3 regions of the Lelliottia nimipressuralis genome follow, and region 2 is predicted to be linked to each of the others. Evidence: predicted binding sites of a transcription regulator. Region 2 holds the regulator's gene; each other region holds the start of a gene.

Region 1 (10,801 bases), 2.1 Mb from region 2:
GCTGCATGAAATTCCTTACCCGTACGTCATCGACGGCTCAGCGCTGACGCTGGACCGCTCCATGAGCGCCGGGCTGACGCGCCATTTCCCGACCACCGAGCTGTCGCAGATTGGCGATGAGACCGCCGACGGGATTTACCATCCTGCGGAGTTTTCTCCGCTGTCGCACTTCGATGCCCGACGCGTCGATTTCTCCCTGGCACGCCTGCGTCACTACACCGGGACCCCGGTTGAACATTTCCAGCCCTTTGTGCTGTTCACCAACTACACCCGCTATGTAGATGAGTTTGTGCGCTGGGGCTGCAGCCAGATCCTCGACCCGGACAGCCCGTACGTGGCGCTCTCCTGCGCGGGTGGGATCTGGATCACCGCCGAGACCGAAGCGCCTGAAATGGCGATTTCCGATCTGGCGTGGAAAAAGCACCAGATGCCAGCCTGGCACCTGATCACCGCTGACGGCCAGGGGATTACCCTGATCAACATCGGCGTCGGCCCGTCGAATGCTAAAACCATTTGCGACCATCTGGCGGTGCTGCGCCCGGACGTGTGGCTGATGATCGGCCACTGCGGTGGGCTGCGTGAAAGCCAGCTGATTGGCGACTACGTGCTGGCACACGCGTATCTGCGTGACGATCATGTTCTCGACGCCGTGCTGCCGCCTGATATCCCCATTCCCAGCATCGCCGAAGTCCAGCGCGCCCTGTACGACGCCACCAAACAGGTGAGCGGAATGCCGGGTGAAGAGGTCAAACAGCGCTTGCGCACCGGCACCGTGGTCACGACCGATGACCGTAACTGGGAGTTGCGTTACTCCGCCTCCTCCCTGCGCTTTAACTTAAGCCGCGCGGTGGCGATCGACATGGAAAGCGCCACCATTGCCGCTCAGGGCTATCGTTTCCGCGTTCCGTACGGCACGCTGCTGTGCGTTTCCGATAAACCGCTGCACGGTGAGATAAAACTTCCGGGCCAGGCTAACCGCTTCTATGAAGGGGCGATTTCCGAACATCTGCAGATCGGCATTCGCGCGATTGATTTACTGCGTGCGGAAGGCGACAAGCTGCATTCGCGCAAACTGCGTACCTTTAACGAGCCGCCGTTCCGCTAAAAACAAGGATTACTCATGCACACCTCATCACCCCTTACGGCGCTTCGCCAGTGGCTACAGGAAAACAGCCTCGACGGCATGATCGTGCCGCGCACGGATGCGTGGCAGAGCGAGTACTGCGCACCACATTTCGAAAAACTGGCGTGGCTGACCGGCTTTGACGGCTCTGCGGGGCTGGCGCTGGTCCTTAAAGATCGCGCCCTGCTGTTCGTCGATGGCCGCTATCAGGTGCAGGCCCGTGTGCAGGTCAATATGGATGATTTTGCGATCCATCATCTGCACAACGAACCGCTGGCCCAGTGGCTGGAAAACAACGCGAGCGCAGGCGTGCGCATCGCCTTTGATCCCCTGCTGATGACTCACAACGAATATCAGCAGCTTGCCGCCACCGCCTGTGAATTTGTCCCGCTTGAGACATCGCCTTTCGACACGCTCTGGACCGACCGCCCTGCTGCTCCGGCAGGCTTGATTCGCGAAATGCCGGTGGCAATCAGCGGTGAAAGCAGCGCCGAAAAACGTGGTCGTGTGGCGCAGTTGCTACAGGATAACGGCGCGGATTATCTGGCAGTAACCATGCCGGATAACATCGCCTGGCTGTTGAACGTGCGTGGCTGCGACATCCCCACCAGCCCGGTGCCGCTCTCGTTTGCGTTGTTGAGCCGCACGGGAGACGTGGAATGGTTCGTTAATGGGGACAAAATCCGCGATCTCCCCGCCTCTGCCCTGGAGGGGATTGTCGTCTCGCCGCAAGATGATTTTGTGCCTCGCTGCAAGCAGCTGGGTGAAGGCAAGCGCGTGTGGCTGGATGCGGATTCCGCGCCCGTCGCGCTGCGTTTCGCGATTGAGCCGCAGGGAGAGATCCTCTGGCAGGCCGATCCGGTGACGCTGATGAAGGCGAATAAAAATCCGGTCGAGCTGGAAGGCTATCGCGAATGCCACCAGCAGGATGGCGCCGCCTGGGTGAATTTCCTCGCCTGGCTGTCTCACGAAATCCCTCAGCGCGAGGCCGCAGGCAAGCCGCTGACCGAGCTGGAAGCGCAGGCGCAGCAGCTGGTCTTCCGCGAGCAGCAGCCTGGTTTTATCGAGCAGAGCTTCGAGACGATTTCGGCCTCCGCCAGTAACGCCGCGATGTGTCACTACCACTCCAGCGCAGCATCAAACAAAGCGATCACCAGCGGGCATTTCTACCTCAATGATTCGGGTGGTCAGTATCAGAACGGCACCACCGATGCGACCCGTACGCTCGCGTATAGCAAGCTGGACCCACAACAGCGCCTGCACTATACCGCCGTGTTGAAAGGCTTTTTATCCCTGATTTCACTGCAATTCCCGTCGGGCACGCAGGGGCATCAGCTCGATGCGTTCGCCCGCCGTCCGCTGTGGGAGCTGGGGCTGGATTACGATCACGGTACCGGCCACGGCGTGGGGCATCAGCTGCTAATCCATGAAAATCCGCAGCGTATCGCCAAAAAAGTGAATCCGTGGCCGCTGGTGGCCGGGAATATTATTACTATCGAGCCAGGGTATTATCAGGCCGACAGTCACGGTATTCGCATTGAGAATCAGGTGGAGATCGTGGAGAGCATGCCAGGCTTCTGCAAGTTTGCCTCGCTGACACTGATCCCGATTGATTTGAGCCAGGTGGAACTCGCGCTGCTGACCGAGCAAGAGAAGCAGTGGCTGGATGATTACCATCAGCAGGTGCGGGATGTGTTATCGCCACGGGTGAACAGCGATGCGCGTCCGTGGCTGTTTGAAGCGACGGCTCCGATTCGCGTGAACCGATAGCGCGTCGTGTTGCCCGGTAAGCGAAGTCGCTATCGGGCAATTTCCCTGAACGCAGAAAAGCAAAAAGCCTGCTGTAAAAGCAGGCTTTTCAAATTTGGCTCCTCTGACTGGACTCGAACCAGTGACATACGGATTAACAGTCCGCCGTTCTACCGACTGAACTACAGAGGAATCGTGTGAACGGGGCGCATATTATCGACGCCACCTTTCGTTGTCAAAGACAGATTGCAGAAAATCGTTCGATTGCTGCTTTATTCCTCACTTCGCACATTTGTCATCCGTTCTGACACGTCAGGAGCAGCATTCGTGGTCTTGATTCGTGGATATTTCCATAGCCAGCGGCCGCTGACCATTCGCCAGTAGAACAGTGCGCCGCGCACCGCCCAGTCGAGGAACATCCCCAGCCAGACGCCCACCACGCCCATCCCGAGCATAATCCCGAGTCCATAGCCCGCCACCACGCGACAGCCCCACATGCCCAGCATCGACACCCACATCGCAAAGCGCGCATCACGCGCCCCTTTCAGCCCCGCAGGAAGCACCCAGGAGGCCGCCCAGATCGGCATAAAGGCCGCATTCAGCCAGATGAGGATTTTCACCACCTCTTTAACGTCATCCTCATGGGTGTAGAACGAGGCCATCAGCCCTGCGAACGGCGCGGTTCCCCACGCGATAATCGTCAGGCCAATCGTTGACAGCCAGAACACGTGGCGCAGCTGGCGCTCCGCCTGAGCAATTTGCCCTTTGCCGAGCCGTTTACCGGTGATGATCGTCGAAGCCGAACCGAGGGCGTTCCCCGGCAGGTTAATCAGCGAGGCGATTGAAAACGCGATGAAGTTACCAGCGATGACATCGGTGCCCATTCCGGCGACAAACATCTGGGTCAGCAGTTTCCCGCCGTTAAACAGCACCGACTCAATGCTGGCAGGAATACCGATTCCCATCACTTCCCAGATAATGGCGAAATTCAGCGGGCGGAAGTAGCTTTTCAATGAAATACGCAGCGCGGGATTAAGACCAATCATCAGCACCGCGACAATCGCGGCTGCACCGATGTAGCGGGAGATAGTCAGCCCCAGCCCGGCACCGACAAATCCCATGCCATCCCAGGAGAAAAGCCCGTAAATTAAAATGCTGCTGATGATGATATTGAGGATGTTCATCCCGCCGTTAATGAGCAGCGGAATTTTGGTGTTGCCCGCACCGCGAAGCGCGCCGCTGCCAATCAGCGTAATGGCCGCCGCCGGATAGCTCAGCACCGTCATTTCGAGGTACGTCAGCGCCAGGCCTTTCACTTCACTGGTCGCCTCCCCCGCCACGATATCGATAATTTCTTTACCGAAATAGTGGATCACCGCCGCCAGGATGATCGAGAAGATGGTCATGATCATCAGGGATTGTCTCGCCGCCTCGCGCGCGCGTTTCGGGTCGAGTTTACCGAGACTAAAGGCCACCACCACCGTGGTACCGAGATCGATGGCCGCAAAGAATGACATCACGACCATGTTAAAACTGTCCGCAAGGCCCACACCCGCCATCGCCTCTTTACCCAGCCAGCTCACGAGGAACGTGCTGAGCACGCCCATCAGCAGGACACAGGTATTTTCCAGAAAGATAGGCACAGCAAGAGGGGTGATTTCACGCCAGAACAGAACACGATAGCTTTTACGTTTGGCATACCAGGGCGTACGCATGACGGCATGGCGCAGAGCGGAAGTGACGTTCAAAATGGACCTTAACGAGAGAAAGTTGAAACTCCATTTCAAATAATGAGGGAGAAACGCTAATCCTGCAAAGTATTTTCCACAAAAAATTGTAGAGAATGACGACAAACTGTCGACAGAATCAGCAGTTGAACCATTGAGTGTAAGATCAGGTTTGACAAAAGTTTTTTCGCCGCTAAGATAAGCCTCCTAACCGATTCCTCTGTAGTTCAGTCGGTAGAACGGCGGACTGTTAATCCGTATGTCACTGGTTCGAGTCCAGTCAGAGGAGCCAAATTTGAAAAGCCTGCTTTTACAGCAGGCTTTTTGCTTTTCTGGATCTGTAAAATCCCCTAAAAAAAAGCCCCCCTGCTTTCGCAGAGAGGCCGTATCACTCTTCGCGACAGTTACTCGCTTTTCGCTTCGCCGTTTTTGATTTCGCCAATCACTTTCAGCTTCTTGGAGATGTCACGACGCTCTTTGGACAGCTCAGCATTTTTGATGATGTAGTCGTCTACGCGATCTTCGTAGTCGGTTTTCATGCTGGCGATAATGCCCTGAATGGCTTCAACGCTCATACCTGGCTTGATGTAGTCGCTCAGGTTATCAAGCAGCAGAACGCGTTTCTGGTTGTCACGGATCTTCTTCTCAACGTCCTGGATTTCACGCTGCAGTTTGTTTTTGCGGCGGAACAGGCGGACGAATTCCAGAACATCCTGGAACGAAGGCTTAGTAGTTTCCATTTTGATACCCCTGCTAATGTAAGATTCGGATTCGTTTAAGCAACCACTGTGCAGATAACCTTACTGACAGCCGCTGCGAATGACAATGACTATATCGTTTGATCCTATCATAACCCCAATCGCTGCTGAATCGAAGCAGCAGGCGTCACAACGGGAGATAGCTGCTTTTTATTTGCGCAGCGCCCGGCAGATAAGATGCGACAAAAGCTCCAGCTGCCGCGCCATTTCCATGCTCAACCATACATAGCCGTGGATAGGCGTTTCCGCCACGCCGTCGCCCTGATGTTCGTTGATCAGCTCTCTTAACTCAGCTGTGATTTCATTCAACCGCTCGCTGTTGGCGAGAATCGGCTGTGGGTTACCCTCATACAGCGCGTGAGCGATAGTCAGCAGCGTTTGCTGCGTCATCTGCTGCGTTTCCTTGAGCGTATGGGCATTCAGCAGCACAAAGTGGCTGGCGCGCGAGGCCCAGTGGGCATTGATCTGCAATTCGAGCATGCACACCAGATTACGACTGACCGTCTGAATCGCCTCAAAGATAGACTTTTGAATATGCGTCTCTTTGCTGGCGGGGGCAATAATCCCGCGCATTTTGACGATATCGTTGAGAATTTTTTGCAGATGCTTTTCGAGGCGCGGGCGTTCCACCAGATTCGGGGAAAAACCCGCCTGATAGACACGGTTGACGGCGGTCACGTAGTTCGCCATCTGAATACGCCAGTGCAGGAATGCACGCTGCGGCCAGATGCCAGTGAACAGCATCGCCAGAAGCGATCCCAGAATGACGTCGCCGCTTCGCCAGAGCGCAGTGGCCATATCCCCCGCCGGGGCGCCAACGACCACCGAAAGGGTGATGCCAATCAGCAGCGCCTGATAGGGCTTTTTACCGAGCGCCAGCCAGCCGCACAGGAACATCGCCCCTGCGCACCACAGCAACATCACGGGAAGTGAAATCAGCTCCAGCTTTAACGCAATCAACCCAAGCGCGGAGCCAAAAATGGTGCCGCCAATACGCTCAAAGGCGCGCGGAACCACGTTTCCCCAAAAAGAGATTGGCCCCATGATCACCACCAGCGTGATTAACGGCCAGGTACCTTCAGGGATGTGCAGCAGTCTCACCAGCAGGAAAGTGAGAATAAACGCCAGCGCGATACGACAACCATGCACAACGCGATAGTGTCGGTATAAACGGATTTCAAAAGGAGTTAATGATTTGTCGGGACGCACACCCGCTCTCCAGCTACACGGCAAATCACAATTGTACTGTGTTTTCTGCCGGACGCATCACGTCCGACAGAAAAACCACACAAATAACAGGATTGCTGCTCAACCCACTTTATTTTGCACCGCGACGTACATTTCGATATCCCAGTAACCATCGACATTGCCATCGTTCAGGTAGCGCTCAAAGCACGGTTTGGGAGCGATCTGGTAATGGTGATCTTCAAGAAGACTGTTGAAGAAGCTATACCACGGCGTGGCAAAATCATGGTTTTCGACACGCGCAACGGCGACAGCATAGTCGCCTGCGGCGATTTCAGTGAGGATCACCCCTTCACTGTTCGCGGGGATCTGAAAATCTTCCGGGACCGTCACCGCCGTATCGCAGCGCAGTTTTTCCGCGGGGACTTCATCGGGATTGTCATAATAGACCGCAACCCATTCGAGAGGCTGGATGTGGTTGCCATCGACCCACATCGCCAGCTGTTCAAAACCCTGTTTGACCGTTTGCTCCCACGGGCCAACCATATGAAAACCAGCGATTTTACGTTTCGGTTGCTGCTTGATGCTGTAGTCCATACTGCCTCCGTTTATTACTGTATATTTATACACTATAAAGCAGATTCGTTATGTCCGGCAAATGCGAGATGTTTATTATGTGAGCAGACTCGCAGGAGTGCCAGTCTGCTCTTTTGGCCGTCAGGCTTTGTGGTGCAGATAGTCGCTCAGACGTGAGAAAAGACCGCCCTTGTTGACCTTCTCCAGCGTCACCAGCGGCCAGTGTGCAACGACTTTATCGCGGTCATACAGCTCAATTTCACCCACGCGCTGATGCGCGGCGATAGGCGCCTCCAGCTCTTTTTTATCGAGTACATATTTGGCTTTGATGTTCGCCACTTCTGATTTTGGCAGCGCCAGCCAGAAATCCTGATCCGTCCCGAGGGAAATCTGCTCTTTATCGCCGTACCAGATGCGCTCCGTGCCGACCTGTTTTCCACTGCGCAGAATCTGCACGGTATCGAAGTTTTGCTGGCCCCAGTGGAGCAGCTTGCGGGCCTGATCTTCGCGCCCTTTCGGGCTGTCTGCCCCCATCACCACGGCAATCAGGCGACGCTGACCGTCCACCGCCGACGCAATCAGGTTAAAGCCCGCTCCGGAAGTGTGCCCGGTCTTCAGCCCGTCGACATTCATGGTTTTATCCCACAGCAGCCCGTTACGGTTTTGCTGGGTGATCCCGTTCCAGGTGAGGCTCTTTTCACTGTACATGTGGTAGAAATCCGGCTCGCCGTGAATAATCGCCCGCGACAGCACCGCCAGATCGTAAGCCGAACTGTGCTGGCCCGGAGCGTCCAGGCCGTGCACGGTTTCAAAGTGCGTATCACGCAGGTTCAGCTTTTGCACGTAGTCGTTCATCATGTTGACGAACTGCGGCTGGCCGCCTGCGACGTGGTCGGCTAACGCGACACAGGCGTCGTTACCGGAATCCACAATCAGGCCACGGCTCAGGTCGCGAACGGTGACGCGATCCCCCGCTTTCAGGAACATCAGCGACGATCCGTCGAACACCGGATTGCCTTTCGCCCATGCGTCGCGCCCGACGGTCACGATGTCATCGGGCGTAATACGATGGCTGTCGATCGCGCGGTCGACCACATAGCCCGTCATTAGCTTGGTAAGGCTGGCCGGATTGCGCTGTTGGTGCTCGTTGCCCGCTGTTAAAATTTGACCAGTAGTGTAATCCATCAGCACCCAGGAGCCTGCCTGAATGGCCGGCGGCTGCGGCGAGTAGTCCATGGGATCGGCAGCCAGGGCAGACGTAATACTCGAAGCGAGTAAAGAAACAGCAATAAACAGACGGCGTTTCAACGAAATTTCCTCAGGTCATTTAAAATCGTTGCCCTTTTTACGGAAGTTCTCGCTCCATTACCTGTTTAAATTGCAAAAAAATGTGACGTAACGCAGAGATTTAGCGGAAGGCCGCGCGCAATTCTGGCGCTGAGAAACGCTTTTTATTCGGCGTGTCGTCGCCGATCGTTTACCATAGCAGTGTCACTTTTTAACAGGATGGTAATACTGGTGTCTGATTCCGCCGCGCTTCCCACATTTCTCTTTCACGATTACGAAACCTTTGGCACCAGCCCGTCGCTGGACAGGCCTTCGCAGTTCGCGGCGATCCGCACCGACGCTGATTTCAATATCATTGGCGAGCCGGACGTTTTTTACTGTAAGCCTGCCGACGACTATCTGCCCCAGCCCGGCGCCGTGATGGTGACCGGCATTACGCCACAGGAAGCGCGTGAGAAAGGCGTGAACGAAGCCGAGTTTGCCCGTCGCGTTCATGACCTGTTTACCGTGCCGAATACCTGCGTGGTGGGCTATAACAACATCCGTTTCGATGATGAAGTTACGCGCAATATCCTCTACCGCAATTTCTACGACCCGTACGCCTGGAGCTGGCAGAACCGCAATTCGCGCTGGGACCTGCTGGACGTGATGCGCGCCTGCTACGCTTTGCGCCCTGAGGGGATCAACTGGCCTGAGAATGACGACGGGTTACCCAGCTTCCGTCTTGAGCATCTGACCCGCGCCAACGGCATTGAGCACAGCAATGCGCACGATGCAATGGCCGATGTGTACGCCACCATCGCCATGGCGAAGCTGGTGAAAACCGCGCAGCCTAAACTGTTCGACTATTTGCTCAGCCATCGCAGCAAACAGAAACTGATGACCCTGATTGACGTCCCGCAGATGAAACCGCTGGTGCATATCTCCGGCATGTTCGGCGCATGGCGTGGAAATACCAGTTGGGTCGCGCCGCTGGCGTGGCACCCTGATAATCGCAATGCGGTGATTATGGTCGATCTGGCGGGCGATATTTCCCCCCTGCTTGAACTGGACAGCGACGCCCTACGCGAGCGTTTATATACGCCGAAGAGTGAGCTGGGCGATAACGCCGCCGTTCCGGTTAAGCTGGTGCATATCAACAAATGCCCAGTGCTGGCGCAGGCGAATACGCTGCGCCCGGAAGATGCCGACAGGCTGGGTGTAAACCGCCAGCGTTGCCTCGATAACCTGAAAGTGCTGCGCGACAACCCGCAGGTGCGTGAAAAAGTCGTGGCGATCTTTGCCGAAGCCGAGCCTTTTGTGCCGTCGGATAACGTCGATGCGCAGCTCTATAACGGTTTTTTCAGCGATGCCGACCGCGCTGCCATGAATATCGTCTTGCAGACAGATCCGCAAAATTTACCGGCGCTGGATATCACCTTTGCCGATAAGCGTATCGAGAAGCTGATGTTTAACTACCGGGCACGTAACTTCCCTGGCACCCTCGATGAAGCCGAGCAGGAGCGCTGGTTGCAGCACCGTCGTAACGTCTTTACGCCGGAGTTTTTGCAGCAGTACGCCGATGAGCTGGAAATGCTGTATACGCAGTATGAAGGGAACGCTGAGAAACAGGCGCTGCTTAAAGCGCTGTACCAGTACGCGCAAGAGATTGTCTGAGGGTTTCAGGCATAAAAAAACCGGAGACATGTGCTCCGGTTTTTTTTCGTCATCGCTCAGGATCAGGCGATATCTTCGTACTGTGGAACCGGGTTGCGGAAGCTTTTGGTCACGCAAGCCAGGTACACCAGACCGATCCCACCCCAGATCAGGCCCAGAATCATTGAGCTTTCTTCCAGGTTAATCCACAGCGCCCCCACCGTCATCGCGCCACACATCGGCAGGAACAGGTAGTTGAAGTGGTCTTTCAGCGTTTTGTTGCGCTTCTCACGGATCCAGAACTGAGAGATCACGGAGAGGTTAACAAAGGTAAAGGCCACCAGCGCACCGAAGTTAATCAGCGCCGTTGCGGTTACCAGATCAAATTTAATCGCCAGCAGCGCGATAGCGCCTACCAGCAGCACGTTCCATGCCGGGGTACGCCATTTCGGATGAATGTAGCCGAAGAAGCGAGTCGGGAACACGCCGTCGCGACCCATCACGTACATCAGACGAGAAACGCCTGCATGAGCGGCCATGCCGGAGGCCAGTACGGTGACGCTTGAGAAGATCAGCACGCCCCACTGGAAGGTTTTACCCGCAACGTACAGCATGATTTCAGGCTGAGACGCATCCGGATCTTTAAAGCGAGAGATATCCGGGAAGTACAGCTGCAGGAAGTAAGAGGCACCGATAAACACCATGCCGCCCAGCAGCGCAGTCAGCAGAATTGCGCGCGGAATGACACGCTCTGCGTCTTT
Region 2 (10,801 bases):
CGCGATCGGACGGGCAGCCGACGTTGAGGTTAATTTCGTCGTACCCACGCTCTTGCGCCAGTTTCGCACAATGCGCCAGCGCCGCCGGATCGCTGCCACCAAGCTGCAACGCAACCGGATGCTCTTCTTCGCTGTAGGCCAGATAGTCGCCCTTTCCGTGAATGATCGCCCCGGTGGTGACCATTTCGGTGTACAGCAGCGTGTGGCGAGAGAGCTGACGCAAGAAATAGCGGCAGTGTCTGTCGGTCCAGTCGAGCATCGGCGCGATGGAAAAACGGTGTGCAGGGAAATCGGACTGTAGTTCTGACGGCATGGCGAAGTTTTAAGCATGTGGTGGAAAAGGGGCGCTACTATAGCACAAAGAAAAGCCGGAGGCGCATGGCCTCCGGTCGTCTTAGAAGGTGACGCTCAGCTGCGCGCCTGCCCCCCAGGTTTTGTCCTCGCCGTACAGACCCATCAGATCCACATGGACCGCGTTGAACGGCGCAAAGCCAACACCGCCGGTGAAGACGTTGCTGTCGTTGTCCTTCACGTCCGCGCGATAACCGGCGCGCACCGCCAGCCAGCTGAGCGGAGTGACCTCGGCGCCGACGCCGACGTACTGAGAGTTATCTTCGCTCTTGAAGCCTTTGGTTTCGGTCAGATCGCCATCGGCGGTCAGGGTTACCAGATCGTTATGCCAGGCCACGCCCGCAGTCACCAGCGGACGGATCTGGTAGGTATCTTTGTAGCTCACCACGTCACCCGTGCGGCCATTACGGATACGGATATCTTTGGTATCGATATCCCGCGACATCAGGTTCTGCCCGCTCAAGCCCACCGTCCAGTTCTCGCCAAAATCGGCAGCCACACCGGCATCCACGTTAAAGCCAGTATCGTCCGTGCGATAGCGGCTGCTGTTCCAGTCGCTGCTGTCGTAGGTGTAAATGGAGGTGGTGTAGTTGTAGAGCCAGGTTTTTTGCAGTTTTGGCGTAATACCGACCGAGACCGGCACATCGCCAATATCAAACTGACGGGCCACCGCGACGCCATAGTCAGAGACAATCGCCGCCCGGCCTGAGGCCGTGGAGTTGAGATTTTTGGTGATCTCATCCGAACCGTTAAGAGCGGCATCAAGCGCGACGCTGCCCGCCACCAGTTTACTGTTCTGGATGCTGCGCAGATAATCGATATCCTGCTGGTCGATAGAGGAGCTTACGCGCGCGTGAGCGTTGCCTTTCGCCACAAAGGCGACCGCAAGCACGTTATTTGGAATGCTGACCGCAATCCCGGCACCGGCGGTGGCGCGAGCGGTTTTACCTTTCAGATCGTCCAGCTCGTCAGCGAGATCTTTCGCGGCACTCTGAAACTGGTTAACGGATCCCAAAGGATTGGCGATGATCTCAGCCGCTGTCAGGCTGTTAACCACATCGTCGTAGTAATCGACTTTATCGCTGATATCGTCGATCTGATCCTGCAGATTATCTTTGTCAGTAATCTGTGCGCCGACCGAAGGCAAAATAACGGTAATGTCGTCATCCGGTTTTGCTTTTGCCAGCAGTGCCGGGTTAATAAACGCTCCGCTACCGTAATTGCCTGATGCAACGCCAGTACCGCCCATCGCGTCGCTACGCGCTTCTGTCCAGGTATTGGCTGCTCCCGCCTCGTTTGCCATAAACAGGGAGACAGCGATGCTAACCACCGAAAATTTAAAATGTTTTTTCACAGTATGCTCGTTTTATAGTCTGTTATTAAACAACCCCTGTCAGTTATCACCCATACAGGGACGAACTATTGCTGTGAATAACATCAAAAAGACACGCCTGTTCCCTAAGTTAAATCTTCCGCGAGGCCTGTTGTAATTTGTGACGGCCCTCAATATTTATAGAAGAGGATATTATTTTCGCCCAGGTTTTCCGTCGTGAGGGCCAAAAAATTGCGGCGGATGGTCCACCCAGCGGTCCTCGCGGGTGGCGGCGTAGACCGGGTTGAGCGGGTAATAGATGCGGTTGTGTTTTTTGTTCGCCTCGCCCACCACAAGCAGCCGCACCTCTTCGTCGGTGTTATTGATAAAGGTGTGGCACACGCCGGTTCCGGCCGGAAAACCGACGCTGTCGCCCGGCTCTAGCTTCCATAAATACCCGTTAATCCACGCCTGGGGATACCCTTCAATAACAAAGATAAACTCCTCTTCGTCGCTTTCAGCATGCGGATACGAAGTGCGACGGCCCGGCGGCAGGCGTTCATGGTGGATACCGATCCGCCCAAGCCCCAGTTTGCGGGCCAGCGGCGCGCCGATAGCAAAAAGTTCGTCGCTGTCTGGATAAGTGGAGTCGTCGGCACCTTCGACGTCGCGCCAGTGCCGGATGCAATCAGGTCTTTTCATTGTATTTTTCCCGTGTGGCGATGGGTCAGGTATAGCACAACTGTGGCGGATCTCGGCGTTTTCAGCAGAACATGGTAAAGTGAGGGTTTTCCAGACTCCATAATTCGAGGTGCGATATGGATAAGACCACGATGCAAGATCTGTTAGCGCAAGCTGAAAAGCTCTGTGCGCAACGCAATGTGCGCCTGACCCCGCAGCGCCTTGAAGTGTTACGTCTGATGAGCCTGCAACGCGGTGCCATCAGCGCCTACGATCTGCTCGATCTGCTGCGCGAAAGCGAGCCGCAGGCGAAACCGCCCACTGTTTATCGCGCGTTGGATTTCCTGCTGGAGCAAGGCTTTGTGCATAAGGTGGAGTCGACTAACAGCTATGTGCTGTGCCATCTGTTCGATCAGCCAACACATACCTCTGCCATGTTTATCTGCGATCGCTGCGGCGCGGTCAAAGAAGAGGGGGCGGAAGGTGTGGAAGATATTATGCATTCGCTGGCGGCTAAAATGGGCTTTGCCCTGCGCCATAACGTGATTGAAGCACACGGGTTGTGTTCAGCCTGTGTCGAAGTGGAAGCCTGTCGTCATCAGGGTGAATGTCAGCACGATCACTCCATTCTGGTGAAGAAAAAACCGCGCTAAAAACGAAGCGGGCGGCCATTAGGCCGCCCTCAGGGATTGTACTTCCGTGTACAACGGGTAGAACTCTGTTACCAGCGGTAGTCGTTGCGTTTTTCCCAGTCAACAACCTCTTTTTCCGCCTGATCTTTCGCGTAGCCGTAGCGTTCCTGAATCTTACCTACCAGCTGTTCGCGTTTACCTTCAATGACGGTCACGTCATCGTCGGTCAGTTTACCCCATTGTTCTTTCGCTTTACCTTTGAACTGTTTCCAGTTACCGCCGATTTCGTCTTTATTCATAATCAATTCCTCATCGTTCGGTTATCACGTAAATTCGAGTCGTCCGTTACGTTCATTTCTGCTGGACGTGATAATAATTGTAGATAAGGATTCGGCATGCGTGTTGAGATTCAGAATCTTTAACCGTTTCGTCAAATCACGCTATCCGCTAAACCAGCTGTTATTGCGCCAGTGGCGCCGCCAAATCAGCGCTAATGACAGGCCGCGCAGGGCGAGGAACACCGCCAGCGCCAGCCATAAACCGTGGTTGCCGAGCCAGGGCAGCGTGAAGAGCGTCAGGGCGAAACCGGCCGCCGCGACTGCCATGCTGTTGCGCATTTCCGCCCCGCGCGTTGCGCCGATAAACATACCGTCCAGCAGATAGCACCACACCCCCACCACCGGTAACACGACCTGCCAGATGATGTAGTGATTAGCCAGTTCTCTCAGTTCAGGCAGCGAGGTCAATAGCGCCACAATCTGCCCGCCAAATAAGGCATAGATCAGTGCGAAGACCAGCGCCACCAGCCCTGACTGGCGACAGGCCGCGCGCCAGACCTCCTGCAACTGCCCCGCCTCGCGAGCGCCATAGGCCTGGCCCGAATGGGCTTCCACCGCATAGGCAAAACCGTCAAGTGCATAGGCGGTGAACGTCAGCAAAGTCATCAGCACCGCGTTTACGGCCACGATCTCTGGCCCCAGGCGCGCGCCAAACACCGTTAAGGCGCCAAAGCAAAGTTGCAGCAGCAGCGAGCGAAGCATGATGTCGCGATTAAGCGCCAGCAGTTTACGGATGTTGCCGTGCCACGCTGTTTTGAGCATCGCGAATGATATTCCCCGCATGGCCAGCACGCGTTTCACCATCCATAGGCCAATGAAGAAAGTGCCGTACTCGGCGACCACCGTTGCCAGCGCCGCCCCCTGCACGTTCATGTGCAGACCCATCACCAGCCACAGATCGAGCACGATATTGAGTAAATTGCCCACCACCAGCAGGATCACCGGCGCACGCGCGTACTGCACGCCCAGCAACCAGCCAAGCAGAACCAGATTTGCCAGCGATGCCGGTGCGCTGAGCCAGCGGATTTCAAGGAAGCGCCGCGCCTGTTCCAGCACCGCTTCACTACCGCCCACGACATGCAGAGCCAGATCGATGAGCGGCGTGCGCAGCAAAACAATCAGCAGCCCTGCGCCAAGGGCGAGGATCAGCGGCTGCACCAGCGCACGGGCGAGTCGAACGGGATCTTTGGCACCAAACGCCTGGGCAGTCAGCCCGGTGGTGCTCATGCGTAAAAAGAGCAGCAGCATGAAGAGGAAACTGGTCGCCGTCGCGCCAATGGCCACGCCGCCGAGGTAAACAGGGGAATCCAGATGACCAATCACCGCCGTATCCACCAGCCCTAACAGGGGAACGGTGATATTGGAGAAAATCATCGGCAGCGCAAGACGCCACAATGCCTTGTCTGAGGTTGTCAGCAGAGACATGAGAAAGTACCGGGAATTGAGAGTAGACAGTCAGGCTGCGGTGCGACCACAGCCTGTCAGTAAGAGATTACAGCCATTCGCCGTTGCGGATAACACCAACAGCCAGACCTTCAATAGAGAAAGCCTGTTCGCGGAGATCCACCACAATCGGGGAAAACTCGCTGTTTTCTGGCAACAGCTGAACCGTGTTGCCCTGTTTTTTCAGGCGCTTAACGGTCACTTCGTCGTCGATACGCGCAACCACAACCTGCCCGTTACGCACATCCTGCGTTTTATGAACCGCCAGCAGATCGCCGTCCAGAATACCAATGTCTTTCATGGACATCCCACTGACGCGCAGCAGGAAATCGGCACTTGGCTTGAACATAGCCGGATCGACCTGATAGTGACCTTCAATATGTTGCTGTGCCAGCAAAGGCTCACCCGCCGCGACGCGCCCCACAAGTGGCAGACCTTCTTCTTCTTCCACCAGCAGGCGAATTCCGCGTGACGCACCAGAGACAATCTCAAGAACGCCTTTACGCGCCAGCGCTTTGAGATGCTCTTCAGCGGCATTTGGAGAACGGAAGCCCAGGCGCTGCGCGATTTCCGCACGCGTCGGTGGCATTCCCGTCTGGCTGATATGATCTCGAATGAGATCAAACACCTCTTGCTGTCTGGCCGTTAACGCTTTCATTCCGCCCCCTGGGTGTATATACAGTTATGCTGTGAGTATATACAGTCAAAGGTGATTTTGGAATCAAAAACTGCACAAAAAACCAGAGACTTATTGGATTCCTGAAGCCTTATCGAAAATGTGACCAAAGAAGCGTGCCCCAGGTGATGGCTGCGATGATAATCGCCAGCAGCACAGCGGCAGAACCCATGTCCTTCGCACGGCCCGACAGCTCATGGAAATCAGAACCGATGCGATCCACCACCGCTTCAATAGCGCTGTTGAGAATTTCCACTATCATCACCAGAAGGACTGAACCAATGAGCAATACGCGGGTTATCGGGTCGACATCCAGAAAACAGGCGATGATCACCGCAACAACCGCAGCAACCCCTTCCTGGCGGAAAGCGGCCTCATTGATCCATGCGGCGCGGAAACCTTTCCATGAATATCCGGCAGCTTTGATGATTCGGGTTAACCCAGTGGTATTATTGGCCATTAAAAGAACCTTTTCTTAGATTTAGCGTCAGTAACTATAGCTGTAGCGCGTAGCAATACAGCCTGAAGTATGACCGGTAACAACAGAAATTTTGCGCGCTTTCTGTTATCCTTGCGCCGCAATTGCATTATTAACCAGAGGCTTTACATCGTTTATGTCCGGCTGGCCACGAATTTACTACAAATTACTTAATTTACCATTAAGCGTCCTGGTAAAAAGTAAGTCTATCCCGGCGGAACCTGCGCTGGAATTAGGGCTCGATACCTCGCGCCCTATTATGTACGTTTTGCCTTACAACTCGAAGGCAGACTTACTGACGCTCCGCGCCCAATGTCTGGCGCATGACTTGCCCGATCCGCTCGAACCCCTTGAGGTCGACGGAACTCTGCTGCCGCGCTACGTGTTTATTCACGGCGGGCCGCGCGTGTTCACCTATTACACGCCAAAAGAAGAGTCCATCAAGCTGTTCCACGACTACCTCGATCTGCACCGCAGCAACCCAAGTCTGGATGTCCAGATGGTGCCGGTGTCGGTGATGTTTGGTCGTCGTCCTGGTCGTCAGAAAGGCGAGGAAAACCCACCACTGCGTATGCTGAACGGCATCCAGAAGTTCTTTGCCGTCTCATGGTTAGGCCGCGACAGCTTTGTACGTTTCTCCCCTTCCGTCTCCCTGCGCCGCATGGCGGATGAGCACGGGACGGATAAAATCATCGCCCAGAAACTGGCTCGCGTCGCGCGTATGCACTTTGCCCGTCAGCGTCTGGCTGCCGTTGGCCCGCGCCTGCCTGCACGCCAGGACCTGTTCAACAAATTGCTGGCATCTAAAGCCATTGCCCGCGCGGTTGAAGACGAAGCGCGCAGCAAGAAAATCTCTCACGAGAAAGCCCAGCAAAACGCCATCGCCCTGATGGAGGAGATTGCGGCCAACTTCTCCTACGAGATGATCCGCCTCTCCGACCGTATCCTGAGCTTCACCTGGAACCGTCTGTATCAGGGGATTAACGTCCATAACGCCGAGCGCGTGCGCCAGCTTGCCCACGACGGCCACGAAATCGTCTATGTGCCTTGCCACCGCAGCCACATGGACTACCTGCTGCTGTCTTATGTGCTGTATCACCAGGGGCTGGTACCACCGCACATCGCGGCAGGTATCAACCTGAATTTCTGGCCAGCCGGCCCGATTTTCCGCCGTCTGGGTGCGTTCTTTATTCGTCGTACCTTCAAAGGCAATAAGCTCTACTCCACGGTGTTCCGCGAATATCTGGGCGAGCTGTTTAGCCGTGGCTATTCCGTAGAGTATTTCGTCGAAGGGGGGCGTTCCCGTACGGGCCGTCTTCTGGACCCGAAAACCGGTACTCTGTCGATGACCATTCAGGCGATGCTGCGCGGCGGTACGCGTCCGATTACGCTTGTGCCGATTTACATCGGTTACGAGCACGTCATGGAAGTGGGCACTTACGCCAAAGAGCTGCGCGGTGCGACCAAAGAGAAAGAGAGCCTGCCTCAGATGCTGAAAGGCCTGAGCAAGCTGCGCAATCTCGGCCAGGGTTACGTGAACTTTGGCGAACCGCTGCCGCTGATGACCTATCTGAACCAGCACGTGCCGGAGTGGCGCGAATCTATCGACCCAATCGAAGCGATTCGCCCTGCGTGGCTGACGCCAACGGTGAATAATATCGCGGCCGATCTGATGGTGCGTATTAACAACGCCGGGGCGGCGAACGCCATGAACCTGTGCGTCACAGCACTGTTAGCCTCACGCCAGCGTTCGCTGACGCGCGAACAGCTGACCGAACAGCTCGATTGCTATCTGGATATTATGCGTAATGTCCCGTACTCAGCGGATTCCACCGTTCCGTCTGCCACCGCCAGTCAGTTGATCGACCACGCGCTGCAGATGAACAAGTTCGAAGTTGAGAAGGACACCATCGGGGACATCATCATTCTGCCGCGCGAGCAGGCAGTGCTGATGACCTACTATCGTAACAACATCACGCATATGCTGATGTTGCCGTCGCTGATGGCAGCCATCATCACTCAGCATCGCCGCATTTCCCGTCAGGAACTGCTGCGCCATGTTGAGACGCTCTATCCGATGCTGAAAGAAGAGCTGTTCCTGAGCTGGAGCAAAGATGAAGTGGCCGTTGAGCTGGAAAAACTCACCGCTGAGCTGCTGCGTCAGGGTCTGTTGACCGTCAAAGATGACGAGCTGCATATCAACCCGTCACGTTCCCGCACGCTGCAACTGCTGGCGGCCGGTGCGCGTGAGACGTTGCAGCGCTACGCGATTACCTTCTGGCTGTTGAGCGCGAACCCGTCCATCAACCGTGGTACCCTGGAAAAAGAGAGCCGCACGCTGGCTCAGCGTTTATCCGTGCTGCACGGCATTAACGCACCAGAGTTCTTCGATAAAGCGGTGTTTAGCTCACTGGTACTGACGCTGCGCGATGAAGGCTATATCAGCGATACCGGCGATGCGGAACCTGAAGAGACGATGAAGGTTTATCAGATGCTGGCCGAGCTGATAACGTCGGACGTGCGTTTGACCATTGAAAGCGCAACGCAGGACGAGTGACATAAAAAAGCCGGGAGGCGGTTTCGCCTTTCCCGGCTTACAAATATGCATCAGATATGTGCCCGGTGAGCGTTAGCGCTGCCGGGCATTTTTTTCAGGAAAAATAGCTCATCGCCAGCCCTAAAAACAGCACCAGCCCAACATAGTTGTTGTTCAAAAACGCTTTGAAACAGGCTTCACGCTCGCGATTCGCAATCAGCTTTTGCTGATATGCAAACAGCATCCCCGCCACCAGCACGGACCAGTAAAATTCCCAGTTCAGGGCGTTCAGATAACCAATCAGTACCATCAGCCCTAACACCGCGACCTGCAATATCCCGATGATCAGCTTGTCGTAGCGGCCAAACAGAATCGCCGTCGATTTGATGCCAATTTTCAGATCGTCATCGCGGTCGACCATCGCATACTGGGTGTCGTACGCCACCGCCCACAGAATGTTAGCGAGGAACATCAGCCAGCAGCTCAGGGGCACTGATTCACTGACAGCGGCAAACGCCATCGGAATCGACCAGCCAAAGGCCGCGCCCAGCACCACCTGCGGCAGATGGGTATAGCGCTTCATAAACGGATACACCCACGCCAGCGCCAGTGCTGCAACCGAGAGTAAAATCGTCATGGTGTTGAGCGTTAAAACCAGCAGAAACGCGAGGAGCACCAGCACCACAAACAGCGTGCGGGCCTCTTTTTCTGACACCTGACCGCTCGGCATCGGGCGGTTGGCGGTGCGTTTCACGTGGCCGTCAAATTTGCGGTCGGCATAATCGTTAACCACGCAGCCCGCGGCACGCATCAGCCAGACGCCTGCGACAAACACTGCCAGGATCCACAGCGGCGGTAAACCAGGGGTGGCAACCCACAGCGCCCACAGCGTCGGCCACAGCAACAAAAAGGTGCCGATGGGTTTATCGGTACGCATCAAGCGGTGAAAAGCCAGCAGCTTATCCTGCGTCAGACTCCACTCCATTTTCATATCCTCTTAGTACAACGGCGATGCAGGCAAAAAGAGTTCTGTCAGCATGAGCGGCTTGCCGCTTAAGCGCAGGCGGGAACGGCGTCCCCACAGGTCTGCATTGCGACCAATTTCAATAAAATCACGGGTAAGCTCAGACGACGTAAAAAGATAGCGTCCCAGCGGGGTTTTACCCAGCTGTTGCAGCGCCAGCTCCGGGCCGCACAGGGTAGATTCAGGGACCACGGTCCGCCCGGCAAGCCAGGGTTCACCATCGGCGCAGAGTAAAATTTCACGCAGCCAGTAACGATCTTCTTTTGGCAGCAGCGGCAGTTCACTGGCGACGTCATCAGGCGAGACGAACCCTTCCTGAATCAGCGTTACCGTGACTTTTTTCCCCTGCTGCTCAAAGCGTTTCGTCATGGAATCCTCCAGCAGCAACCAGTCCAGTTGCTCCGGGTCAAGCGCGGGAATGTTTTCAAAATAGCGCAGCGCACGCAGTTGCGTTAGCGCAGGGTGTGACATGCCAGACTCTCCGATACATAACGTCTGGCTATTGTATCGCAGAAAAGCAGATTGGGGGCGGCCAAACGCGGTTTAACGATCATTATCGCAACAGGAGTGCAACAGCCTGCGCCGCCCAAAAAAAAGTGCGCCCACTCAGGCGCACTAAACTACTGACAACATCAGCACTGCGGGGAGACGGTCACCCCTTGCCTTTTACACTGCTGATAAAGGTGGAACGGGCAGTGGTCGAACCTAAACGCTCAGCTTCATCCAGCAGCTTCAGCGCTTTGTCTACATCGCCGCGATCAACTGCTTCTTTGATGGCGCGATTGAAGTAACTTTCAGTGTCATTCAGCATCGGCTCGGCTTTCTTCGCCGGAGCTGGTGCTGGTGTCGGCGCAGCGGCAGGGGCAGCGGCGACAGGCGCGGCATAAGCTGGTGCGGCGGTGTTACCCACGGTCACAGGGCCAGGGCCAGCGGAGCCAAACAGTGGGCCAACCAGCACGCTGGAGGCGGAAGAGGTGCTGACTTTCAGTTTCAGCGTGCCGTCGGTGGTGTGGCGCGCTTTTGGATCCGGAATATCCGGGACCGCATTGCCCGTGCCTTTGGCGTAGGCTTTGGCTGGATCAACCAGGGTAGTTGTCTGGGCGAGATCCTGCGGCGTCGTGAAGACCAGCACATAAATTTTCTGCTGACCCAGCGCAGGCGTCAGGCGCATCACCCCTTCCAGGCGATCGGCGCTCATCACGCCCGGTTCCTGATAGGTAAAATAGCTGCTCGGGAAGAACGCCGATGGCGTCATGTTCTGATCCAGAATCAGCACGTTCGGCGCAAAGACATGTGTTTGCTTGTCGACAATACTGGTCAGCGTCAGGTT
Region 3 (10,801 bases), 520 kb from region 2:
ACGCCGCAGGAATGGTATCCGTCAGGGATAAAAAATGGCGGGATTTCAGATCGCTAAGCGGCAGAAAGACTTTCTCCACCTGCGCCAGGTCAATATGCGTACCGGGTTTGGCTCCGAAACCAATCCCTTTACCAAACAGGATCATCTCCCGCTGGTCGTGGTCGACCAGCAGCATACTGTTATTGAGCGATTTTTTTATCGTTATCACGGTTATTCCTGCGGCCTGGCCGTTTAGCTCATGTCAGCGCCATTGCTGGCAATCACTCTCTGGTACCACCAGAACGACTCTTTTCTCAGGCGTTCCAGCGTGCCGTTCCCTTCGTCATCCTGGTCGACATAAATAAAGCCGTAGCGTTTGGACATCTGCGATGTGCCCGCGCTGATAATGTCGATACAACCCCAGGTGGTGAATCCCATCACATCTACCCCTTCGTTGATAGCTGCCAATGTTTGTTCGAAGTGGGCGCGGAAATAGTCGATACGATAGCTGTCGTGGATCTTCCCTTCCTCGATGGTATCTTTTGCCCCTAGGCCATTTTCGACAATAAACAGCGGCTTTTGGTAACGGTCATACAGTTCGAGCAGGGAGATTTTCAACCCGACGGGATCAATCTGCCAGCCCCACTCGGATGCAGGCAAGTACGGGTTTTTTACCCCCAGAATCGTGTTACCCGCGGTGCGCTCGACATCAGCCTGCGTCGATTCGGTGAGGGACATGTAATAGCTGAACGAGACAAAATCGACGGTGTGATCTTTCAAAATACGATGATCGTCTGCCTGCATCTCAATCTGAATATCACGGCTGGCGAGATCGCGCAGGATCAGCGGCGGATATTCACCAAAGACCTGCACATCGGCGTAAAAGTAATTTTCGAGATTTTTTTTCAGCGTGGCCTCTACGTCCTGCGGGCGACAGCTGTGAGGATAGGTGGTGAGCTTCGTCAGCATGCACCCGACCTGGCTGCCGGGAATTTTGGCGTGGCAGTCGCGGGTCACCAGCGCAGAGGCCACAAACTGGTGGTGCAGCCCCTGATAAATATCCTGCTGCGCTTTTCCTGGCGCGCTTTTCTCTTCGCGAATCCCGGCGGTGGTAAACGGATGGCGATGAATGCTGTCGATTTCGTTAAAGGTGAGCCAGTAGCGCACCAGATCTTTGTAGCGATCAAAGCAGACATTGCTGAACCGCACGAAAGCATCCACCACGTTACGATGTACCCAGCCGTTGTACTTCTCGCTCAGGGCCAGCGGCATTTCATAATGTGAGAGCGTGACGAGCGGTTCAATATTATGGCGGCGCAGCTCGCGGAACATCTCCTCGTAAAACTGCAGGCCCGCTTCATTAGGGGCTGCGTCCTCGCCTGTCGGGAAGATACGCGACCAGGCAATGGACACGCGCAGAACCTTAAAGCCCATCTCGGCAAACAGAGCGATATCGTCTTTATAGCGGTGATAAAAATCAATGCCGCGACGCTTGGGATAAAGCGCGTCGTTGCGCCCTTCAAACGCATCGCGGATATTTTCATCCGTCAGCGCCATATGACCGTCATAATCCTTCAGCGACAGGTTCGGTTTCCAGGTGATGGCGTCAGCGACGGATGGCCCTTTGCCATCAACGTTCCATGCTCCTTCTGCCTGATTAGCGGCAATCGCGCCGCCCCATAAAAAACCTTGCGGAAACGGGAGGGATTTATCCATTACACGGACTCCTTTAGCGTCATGATGATATTAGGATGAGTGTCTTTGTCGTGGTTACTGCCTGGTGTCAGCGAGAATCGTTCGCCATTCGTGACGATCATGACCACAACCGGATCCAGCCCGGCGGCGGTGATGGTGTCGAGAGAAAACTCAATCAGTGTGTCGCCGCTTTTGACGTGCTGGCCTTCTTTCACCAGCGGGCGGAATCCGTCGCCCTGCAGCCTGATGGTGTCGATGCCGATATGGAAAATCAGCTCAACCCCTGCATCCGTTAAGAGGCTTAGGGCATGACCGCTTTCAAAGACGTTAACGACCGAGCCGTCGGCGGGAGCACGCAGGACGCCCTGCGAAGGGACAATGGCTACGCCATCGCCCATGATTTTGCGCGAAAAAACATCGTCGTTAACGTTTTCCAGCGGGATGATTTGCCCCTCTACGGGACGGAGAAAGTGCAGTTCATCGGCCTGTTCCGGGGCTTTATCGCGCCATAACAGCAGAGCACTCAGAAAGGCGATGACAAAAGATAAACCGGCACCCGCAAAGGCCCAGACGATGTTCATTGGGTTATCGGGTGAGACGAACATGGAAATGCTGGCAAGGCCTGGCCCTACCAGCGCAAAGGCTTCGATGGCCATCCAGCCGATAAATGCGCCGCCCACCAGGCTACCCGCAAGCACGCTATAAAGTGCTTTTTTATTGAGAAGCGTGACGCCATACAGAGCGGGTTCGGTAATACCGAACAGCGCGGAAATTCCTGCCGAGAAGGCGGTGGATTTCAGTACCTTATCTTTGCTCCGGAGTGCAATGGCCAGACAGGCGCCAGATTCAGCGATGTTGTGTGCCAGCGACGCAGGCAGATAGAGCATTTCGCGCCCGAACTGGCTCATCGAGGCGACGGCATAAGGCAGCATCGGCTTATGCATGCCAGCTGCGACCATAAACGGCAGGGCTGCCGCGAGTAACCCGGTCGCCACAAATCCCAGCTTGCCATAAAGCCATAAGATCACCGTGGCCAGGCCCGCGCCAAGCTCATAGCCCAATGGTCCCAGGATCAGCAACGTCACTGGCACCGTGACCAGCAGAGAGAGCATCGGCGAGAGAAAAATGCGCAGGGCGCCAGGAGAGTAACGGTTGAACAGCTTCTCGGTCTGAGCGTAAAACAGCACGCACAGAATGGCCGGGAAGACCTGCGAGGCGTAGGCGACATTGCGCAGATCAAACGACATGAACTCTGCGCCATCAGCCAGTTGCTTTGTCATTGCCGGTAACACCATTACCGCCACGGCAGAGACGGCAACCAGCACGTTCACTTTGAGCTTCGTCGCAGTGGTTATCGCCACCAGTATCGGCAGGAAATAGAGTGGGGCAGAGCCGATGTTATCCAGCACTTTGTAAGTGGAACTGTCGCGGCTGAGCCAGCCAAGTACATCCAGCAACAGCAGCAGCGATTTCAGTACGCCGCCGCCCGCAATGGCCGGGACCAGCGGCTGAAAGACGCTTATCACAAAGTCGACGATTTGCGCGCCACGATGGGGTTTGACCGTCTGAGCTGACGCATTTGCCTGGGGTGTGCCGATGAGGGAGCGCGCCGCTTCGTAAACCTGCACCACTTCATGACCGATAATGACCTGGCACTGCACGTTGACGCGCACGCCGAGCACGCCATCAATTTTCGCCAGTTCGCCCTCGTTCACTTTCCCGTTGTCGTAAAGGCTCAGCCGTAAGCGGGTGGAGCAGTGCTCGAGATGTTCGATGTTTTCAGCGCCGCCCACCTGGGCGATGATATCCAGTGCTGTCTGCAAGTGATTCATGTCTGGCCCCTGTCTCCAGAGCAAAAAAAAAGACCTGAAGCCCATTTCCCCCCGAAAGAGAGAGATGGGCTTCAGGTCTTGCCTACGGATCGTAGTTACACGCCTGTGCTTTTTATATCGTCGAAATTCTGTTTAAAAGTCAAACAACGGCTGCGGTTGTTGCGTCAATGTGTGAGCAACTTAACCCTTTTTCGCCCCATACTGCCTGAACCAGGCCAGCATACGTTGCCAGCCATCTTTGGCGGATTCTTCGTGATAACTCGGGCGGTAGTCGGCGTTAAAGGCATGTCCCGCGTCGGGATAGACCACGATATCGGCTTTGGCATTGGCGGCACGCAGCGCCTGGCGCATGGTGTCCACACTCTCAAGCGAAATCCCGGTGTCTTGTCCGCCGTACAGCCCTAAAACCGGTGCGTTAAGATCGGTCGCGATATCCACCGGATGTTTCGGTGAATTCAGCGTTTTCTCACCGACCAGTTTGCCATACCACGCCACGGCGGCTTTTAGCTGCGGATTGTGCGCGGCATACAGCCAGCTGATGCGTCCACCCCAGCAAAAACCGGTGACCAGCAGACGGTGCGGATCGCCGCCGTGGCGCGCGGCCCAGCTGGCGACGTGGTCCAGATCGGCAAGCACCTGCGCATCCGGCACTTTGCTGACCAGATTGCTGAAAAGCGTCGGGATATCGCTGTAATCATTCGGATCGCCCTGGCGGAAATAAAGCTCCGGCGCAACGGCCAGATAGCCTTCCAGCGCCAGACGGCGGCAAATATCGCGAATATGTTCGTGAACGCCAAAAATCTCCTGTATCACAATGACGATCGGCAACGGACCGTCGGCCTCTTTCGGGCGCGCGTGATAAGCGGGCATGTTTTCACCCTGCGAGGGGATCGAGGTTTCGCCTGCGGTAATGGCTTCTTCTGACGTGGAGACGATGGTCGCGGCGAGAGGGGCAGCAGCAGGTGCAAAATGGGTCTTTTGTGTCATGGTATTCTCCGTACCTGTAAGCGCAAAAGTAAATATAGACCTCAAGTTAACAACTCACAGTGCCCGAAACGGGCTATCTTTTGTGCAGCCCTGAACGATATAACTTGTTAATGTGATGTAAATCACTATTTTGTGGAAATTAACTGCAACCATTTTCATTCATGGTGAGGTGTGTCACGAAATTAAGCCTGGTGCTTCTGTAAAGTACCGTTTTACTTCTTCTGACACACCGACCCACAGAGGAGTCACCTATGTCTAAGTCTGATGTTTTTCATCTCGGCCTCACTAAAAACGATTTACAAGGGGCTACGCTGGCTATCGTCCCTGGCGATCCTGAGCGTGTGGAAAAGATCGCCGCGCTGATGGATAAGCCGGTTAAGCTGGCAGCGCATCGTGAATTCACCACCTGGCGTGCTGAGCTGGATGGCAAAGCGGTGATTGTGTGCTCGACCGGTATCGGCGGCCCATCTACCTCTATTGCTGTGGAAGAGCTGGCGCAACTGGGCATTCGTACCTTCCTGCGTATCGGCACCACGGGTGCGATTCAGCCGCACATCAGCGTCGGTGACGTTCTGGTGACGACCGCGTCTGTGCGTCTGGACGGTGCTAGCCTGCACTTCGCACCAATGGAATTCCCGGCTGTTGCTGATTTCGAATGTACAACGGCGCTGGTTGAAGCGGCAAAATCTATCGGCGCAACCACGCACATTGGCGTGACCGCTTCTTCTGACACCTTCTACCCAGGCCAGGAGCGCTACGACACCTTCTCCGGTCGCGTGGTGAGCCGCTTTAAAGGTTCTATGGAAGAGTGGCAGTCGATGGGCGTCATGAACTACGAAATGGAATCGGCAACGCTTCTGACCATGTGCGCAAGCCAGGGTCTGCGTGCGGGTATGGTGGCGGGCGTAATCGTTAACCGTACTCAGCAAGAGATCCCGAACGCAGAAACCATGAAGCAAACCGAAAGCCACGCGGTGAAAATTGTGGTCGAAGCGGCTCGCCGCCTGATCTAATCGCACAACATTCTGTTCAAGGCCGACGCGTTCGGCCTTTTCTTTTTTGCGTAACGCCTCGCAGGAAATTCCTTTCAAACTGGACGTTTATACAGCACAATTCTATTTTGTGCGGTAATGGTTTGATGCAGGAGGCGTTGTGGATATCTCAATCATCGTTTATGCGGCGATAGCGCTGGCGGGGCTGGTCATTGGCTGGCTGATCTCGAGCTATCAACATGCTCAGCATAAAGCGGAACAGCTGCTCGATCGTGAAGAGATGGTCGCTGAGCTGAGCGCTGCTAAACAGCAGCTGGCCCAGAGCAGTCACTGGCGCGATGAGTGCGAGTTGCTCAACAACGAACTGCGCAATCTGCGCGATATTAATACCTCCCTGGAAGCGGATCTCCGCGAAGTCACCACCCGTCTCGAATCCACCCAGCTGCATGCGGAAGATAAAATCCGCCAGATTATCAACAGCGAACAGCGCCTCAGCGAGCAGTTTGAAAACCTCGCCAACCGTATTTTTGAACAGAGCAATCGCCGCGTCGATGAACAAAACCGCCAGAGCCTGAATGGATTGCTGACGCCGCTGCGCGAACAGCTCGACGGTTTTCGTCGCCAGGTGCAGGACAGCTTTGGTCAGGAAGCCCGTGAACGTCATACGCTGGCGCACGAGATCCGTAATCTTCAGCAGTTAAATGCGCAAATGGCGCAAGAAGCGGTCAACCTGACGCGCGCCCTGAAAGGCGACAACAAAACCCAGGGCAACTGGGGAGAAGTGGTGCTAACCCGCGTGCTGGAGGCCTCCGGGCTGCGCGAAGGCTACGAATATGAAACGCAGGTCAGCATTGAGACCGATTCCCGCTCGCGGATGCAGCCCGATGTGATCGTGCGTCTGCCGCAGGGCAAAGACGTGGTGATTGACGCCAAAATGACGCTGGTGGCCTACGAGCGCTACTTCAATGCGGAAGACGATTTCACCCGCGAATCCGCGCTGCAGGAACATATCGCCTCCGTGCGCAATCACATTCGTCTGCTGGGCCGTAAGGATTATCAGCAGTTACCCGGCCTGCGGTCGCTGGACTATGTGTTGATGTTTATCCCGGTCGAACCGGCGTTCCTGCTGGCGCTCGACAGGCAGCCGGAGCTGATCACCGAAGCGCTGAAAAACAACATTATGCTGGTCAGCCCGACCACGCTTCTGGTGGCGCTGCGCACCATTGCCAACCTGTGGCGCTACGAACATCAAAGCCGTAACGCGCAGCAGATTGCCGATTGCGCCAGCAAGCTGTATGACAAAATGCGCCTGTTTGTCGACGATATGTCCTCCGTGGGGCAAAGCCTGGATCGCGCGCAGGATAACTATCGACAGGCGATGAAAAAACTCTCCTCCGGGCGGGGTAATTTGCTGGCACAAGCCGAAGCGTTTCGTACGCTGGGCGTAGAGGTTAAACGCGAGATTAATCCGGAACTGGCGGAGCAGGCCACAGCCCAGGATGAAGAGTATCGTCTGCGCGAAGGCGTGAATGAACGAAATATGAGCAGTGATGACAGTGAGTTAGCGGCACAAACCGCCCCTGAAACGCAGTCAGAACGATTCTTTCAGGGTGGTTGAATCGTAGGGCAAACGCGCCCAATCTGTTACACTTCATGCACATTTGACTGATTAGCAGGCACTGAGATGGTTGAAGATTCACAAGAAACAACGCACTTTGGCTTTCAGACTGTCGCCAAAGAGCAGAAGGCAGACATGGTGGCCCACGTATTCCATTCCGTGGCGGCAAAGTACGATGTCATGAATGACCTGATGTCATTCGGCATTCATCGCTTGTGGAAGCGTTTCACTATCGACTGTAGCGGTGTTCGCCGTGGTCAAACCGTTCTGGATTTAGCCGGCGGTACCGGTGATTTGACCGCAAAATTCTCCCGCATGGTCGGTGAAACGGGCCGCGTTGTGCTGGCTGATATCAACGACTCCATGCTGAAAATGGGGCGCGAAAAACTGCGCAACATCGGCGTGGTCGGTAACGTTGAATATGTACAGGCTAACGCCGAAGCCCTGCCGTTCCCCGATAACACGTTCGACTGTATCACCATCTCTTTCGGTCTGCGTAACGTCACCGAAAAAGAAAAAGCGCTGCGTTCCATGTATCGCGTACTGAAGCCGGGTGGACGTCTGCTGGTGCTGGAGTTCTCCAAACCAATTATTGAGCCGTTGAGCAAAGCGTACGACGCCTACTCATTCCATATTTTGCCGCGTATTGGCGAATTAGTGGCAAAAGACGCAGAAAGCTATCGCTATCTGGCGGAGTCTATCCGTATGCACCCGGATCAGGACACCCTGAAAGCCATGATGCAGGATGCAGAGTTTGAAAACGTTGAGTATTTCAACCTGACGGCGGGTGTTGTTGCGCTGCATCGCGGCTACAAGTTCTGACTGGAGGCAACGTATGCCTTTTAAACCGTTAGTCACCGCAGGCATCGAGAATGTCCTGAATACCTTTTTGTATCGCTCGCCTGCGCTGAAAACGGCGCGCCAGCGGCTAAACGGCAAGGTACTTCGCGTGGTGCTAAAAGAGTTCTCGACGCCGCTGGTGCTGGTGTTCAGCGAACGCCAGCTGGATGTCGTGGGCGAGTGGGAAGGCGACGCCGATTGCTCTGTCATTACGCACATGAGCGTGCTGCCAAAACTGCGCGACCGTCAGCAACTCACGGCGCTAATCCGCAGCGGTGAGCTGGAAGTCGAAGGCGATATTCAGGTGGTGCAAAACTTTGTCGCACTGGCCGATCTGGCCGAGTTTGACCCGGCGGAGCTGCTGGCACCTTATACCGGTGACATCGTGGCCGAAGGCATCGGCAAGTTTCTGCGCGGCGGGTCGTCCTTTTTACGTAAAGGCGTGCAGCGCCAGCAACGCTACGTGGCTGAAGTGCTGACTGAAGAGTGGCGTATGGCGCCCGGTCCGCTTGAGATGGCGTGGTTTGCAGAAGAAACTGCCGCTGTCGAACGCGCGGTTGACGCGCTAACCCAACGGCTGGAAAAACTGGAGGGCAAATGACGCCTGGTGAAATTCGGCGCCTCTACTTTATCGTCCGCACCTTTTTGAGTTACGGGCTCGACGAGCTTATCCCCAAAATGCGTATTACGCTGCCGCTGCGATTCGGGCGGCGCATGTTGTTCTGGATGCCAAACCGTCATAAAGATCAGCCGCTCGGCGAGCGGTTGCGACTGGCGTTGCAGGAGCTCGGCCCAGTTTGGATTAAATTTGGGCAGATGCTCTCTACCCGCCGCGATCTCTTCCCACCGCAAATTGCCGATCAGCTGGCGTTGCTTCAGGACCGCGTTGCCCCCTTCGACGGTGCGCGTGCCAAGCAGCAGATTGAAGAGGCGATGGGCGGCATTCCTGTTGAAACCTGGTTCGATGATTTTGAGATCACCCCGCTGGCCTCAGCCTCCATTGCGCAGGTGCATACTGCGCGCCTGAAAGAGAACGGCAAAGAGATCGTCATCAAAGTCATTCGCCCCGATATCCTGCCGATCATTAAAGCAGACATGAAGCTGATTTATCGTCTGGCTCGCTGGGTCCCGCGCCTGTTACCGGATGGTCGTCGTCTGCGCCCAGTCGAAGTGGTGCGTGAATACGAAAAAACGCTGATCGATGAACTGAATTTATTGCGCGAAGCGGCCAACGCCATTCAGTTGCGCCGTAACTTTGAAAACAGCCCGATGCTGTATGTGCCTGAGGTCTATTCGGACTATTGCAGTCAGAACATGATGGTGATGGAGCGCATCTACGGCATTCCCGTCTCGGATGTGGTGGCGCTGGAAAATCAGGGCACCAACATGAAACTGCTGGCGGAGCGCGGCGTGCAGGTCTTCTTCACTCAGGTATTCCGCGACAGCTTTTTCCACGCCGACATGCATCCAGGTAATATTTTTGTCAGCTACGAACATCCGGAAGATCCGAAATACATCGGCATCGACTGCGGTATTGTCGGCTCGCTGAACAAAGAAGATAAACGCTATCTGGCAGAGAACTTTATCGCCTTCTTTAATCGCGATTACCGTAAGGTGGCCGAGCTGCACGTCGATTCGGGGTGGGTTCCGCCGGATACCAACGTCGAAGAGTTTGAGTTTGCGATCCGCACCGTCTGTGAGCCGATTTTTGAGAAGCCGCTGTCAGAAATCTCATTTGGTCACGTTCTGCTGAATCTCTTTAACACCGCGCGACGCTTCAATATGGAAGTGCAACCGCAGTTAGTTTTACTTCAGAAAACACTACTTTACGTTGAGGGCGTAGGCCGCCAGCTCTATCCTCAGTTAGACTTATGGAAAACAGCGAAACCTTTCCTTGAGTCGTGGATTAAGGATCAGGTGGGCCTTCCTTCGCTGGTGCGTGCGTTTAAAGACAAAGCGCCGTTCTGGATCGAAAAAATGCCAGAGATCCCTGAACTGGTTTACGACACTTTGCGTCAGAGCAAGAACCTTCAGCACAGCATGGATAAAATCGCCAGCGAGCTTCAGTCCAATCGCGTGCGTCAGGGGCAGTCTCGCTACCTCTTTGGCATTGGCGCTACCTTGTTGCTCAGCGGCACGCTGTTGCTGATCAACCGCCCGGACTGGGAGATGATGCCCGCCTGGGTGATGGCCGGAGGCCTTGTGGTCTGGCTGATCGGCTGGAGAAAAACGCGCTGAATTTGCGTCGCTATCGCCAGGTTGCATACGTATAATGCAACCTGATTAATTAATCATCTATCGAGGATGTAGTATGGGTGGTATCAGTATCTGGCAATTGTTAATCATTGCCGTCATCGTCGTGCTGCTGTTCGGCACCAAAAAGCTCGGTTCTATCGGTTCCGACCTTGGCGCGTCCATCAAAGGCTTCAAGAAAGCCATCAGCGATGATGAAGACAAGCAAGAAAAATCCAGCCAGGACGCGGATTTCACGGCTAAAACCATCGCAGACAAACAGGACGAAGCCAAAAAGGAAGACGCTAAACGCCACGATAAAGAGCAGGTGTAAGTCGTGTTCGATATTGGTTTTGGTGAACTGCTGCTGGTATTCGTGATTGGCCTGATTGTATTAGGCCCGCAACGTCTGCCGGTGGCAGTAAAAACTGTCGCAGGCTGGGTACGCGCGCTGCGCTCGCTGGCCACGACGGTGCAAAATGAACTGGCGCAGGAACTCAAGCTCCAGGAGTTTCAGGACAGCCTGAAAAAGGTTGAAAAGGCGAGCATGGATAATCTGTCGCCTGAGCTAAAAGCCTCGATGGATGAATTGCGTGAAGCTGCGGAGTCCATGAAGCGTTCTTACA

The links. Region 2 encodes LexA, which represses DNA repair genes until DNA is damaged. Its sites were predicted from a motif close to TNCTGTATGTACATACAGNA; they were not measured.
Region 1: sbmC (DNA gyrase inhibitor SbmC) is a predicted target of LexA. The motif match lies at 7,155-7,174, and genes of this name have one in related genera.
Region 3: rmuC (DNA recombination protein RmuC) is a predicted target of LexA. The motif match lies at 5,584-5,603, and genes of this name have one in related genera.

The regions. Positions count from the first base shown of each region.
Region 1 is NZ_CP167172.1:2,860,271-2,871,071, forward strand. It holds gene ACB496_RS13760 (AMP nucleosidase) at 1-1,105, shown strand, start outside; gene ACB496_RS13765 (aminopeptidase P family protein) at 1,121-2,893, shown strand; tRNA gene ACB496_RS13770 (tRNA-Asn) at 2,989-3,064, opposite strand; gene emmdR (multidrug efflux MATE transporter EmmdR) at 3,145-4,587, opposite strand; tRNA gene ACB496_RS13780 (tRNA-Asn) at 4,816-4,891, shown strand; gene ACB496_RS13785 (DUF496 family protein) at 5,004-5,339, opposite strand; gene ACB496_RS13790 (FUSC family protein) at 5,508-6,566, opposite strand; gene sbmC (DNA gyrase inhibitor SbmC) at 6,666-7,139, opposite strand; gene dacD (serine-type D-Ala-D-Ala carboxypeptidase DacD) at 7,260-8,426, opposite strand; gene sbcB (exodeoxyribonuclease I) at 8,625-10,061, shown strand; gene ACB496_RS13810 (APC family permease) at 10,124-10,801, opposite strand, start outside.
Region 2 is NZ_CP167172.1:270,296-281,096, reverse strand. It holds gene dusA (tRNA dihydrouridine(20/20a) synthase DusA) at 1-313, opposite strand, end outside; gene traF (conjugal transfer protein TraF) at 395-1,654, opposite strand; gene ACB496_RS01290 (cupin domain-containing protein) at 1,877-2,365, opposite strand; gene zur (zinc uptake transcriptional repressor Zur) at 2,482-2,997, shown strand; gene ACB496_RS01280 (CsbD family protein) at 3,066-3,275, opposite strand; gene dinF (MATE family efflux transporter DinF) at 3,417-4,739, opposite strand; gene lexA (transcriptional repressor LexA) at 4,807-5,415, opposite strand; gene ACB496_RS01265 (diacylglycerol kinase) at 5,525-5,893, opposite strand; gene plsB (glycerol-3-phosphate 1-O-acyltransferase PlsB) at 6,048-8,468, shown strand; gene ubiA (4-hydroxybenzoate octaprenyltransferase) at 8,563-9,432, opposite strand; gene ubiC (chorismate lyase) at 9,445-9,942, opposite strand; gene malM (maltose operon protein MalM) at 10,124-10,801, opposite strand, start outside.
Region 3 is NZ_CP167172.1:4,460,756-4,471,556, reverse strand. It holds gene ACB496_RS21435 (PRD domain-containing protein) at 1-208, opposite strand, end outside; gene ACB496_RS21430 (glycoside hydrolase family 1 protein) at 232-1,695, opposite strand; gene ACB496_RS21425 (beta-glucoside-specific PTS transporter subunit IIABC) at 1,695-3,506, opposite strand; gene ACB496_RS21420 (dienelactone hydrolase family protein) at 3,687-4,493, opposite strand; gene udp (uridine phosphorylase) at 4,745-5,506, shown strand; gene rmuC (DNA recombination protein RmuC) at 5,646-7,103, shown strand; gene ubiE (bifunctional demethylmenaquinone methyltransferase/2-methoxy-6-polyprenyl-1,4-benzoquinol methylase UbiE) at 7,170-7,925, shown strand; gene ubiJ (ubiquinone biosynthesis protein UbiJ) at 7,939-8,544, shown strand; gene ubiB (ubiquinone biosynthesis regulatory protein kinase UbiB) at 8,541-10,181, shown strand; gene tatA (Sec-independent protein translocase subunit TatA) at 10,255-10,509, shown strand; gene tatB (Sec-independent protein translocase protein TatB) at 10,513-10,801, shown strand, end outside.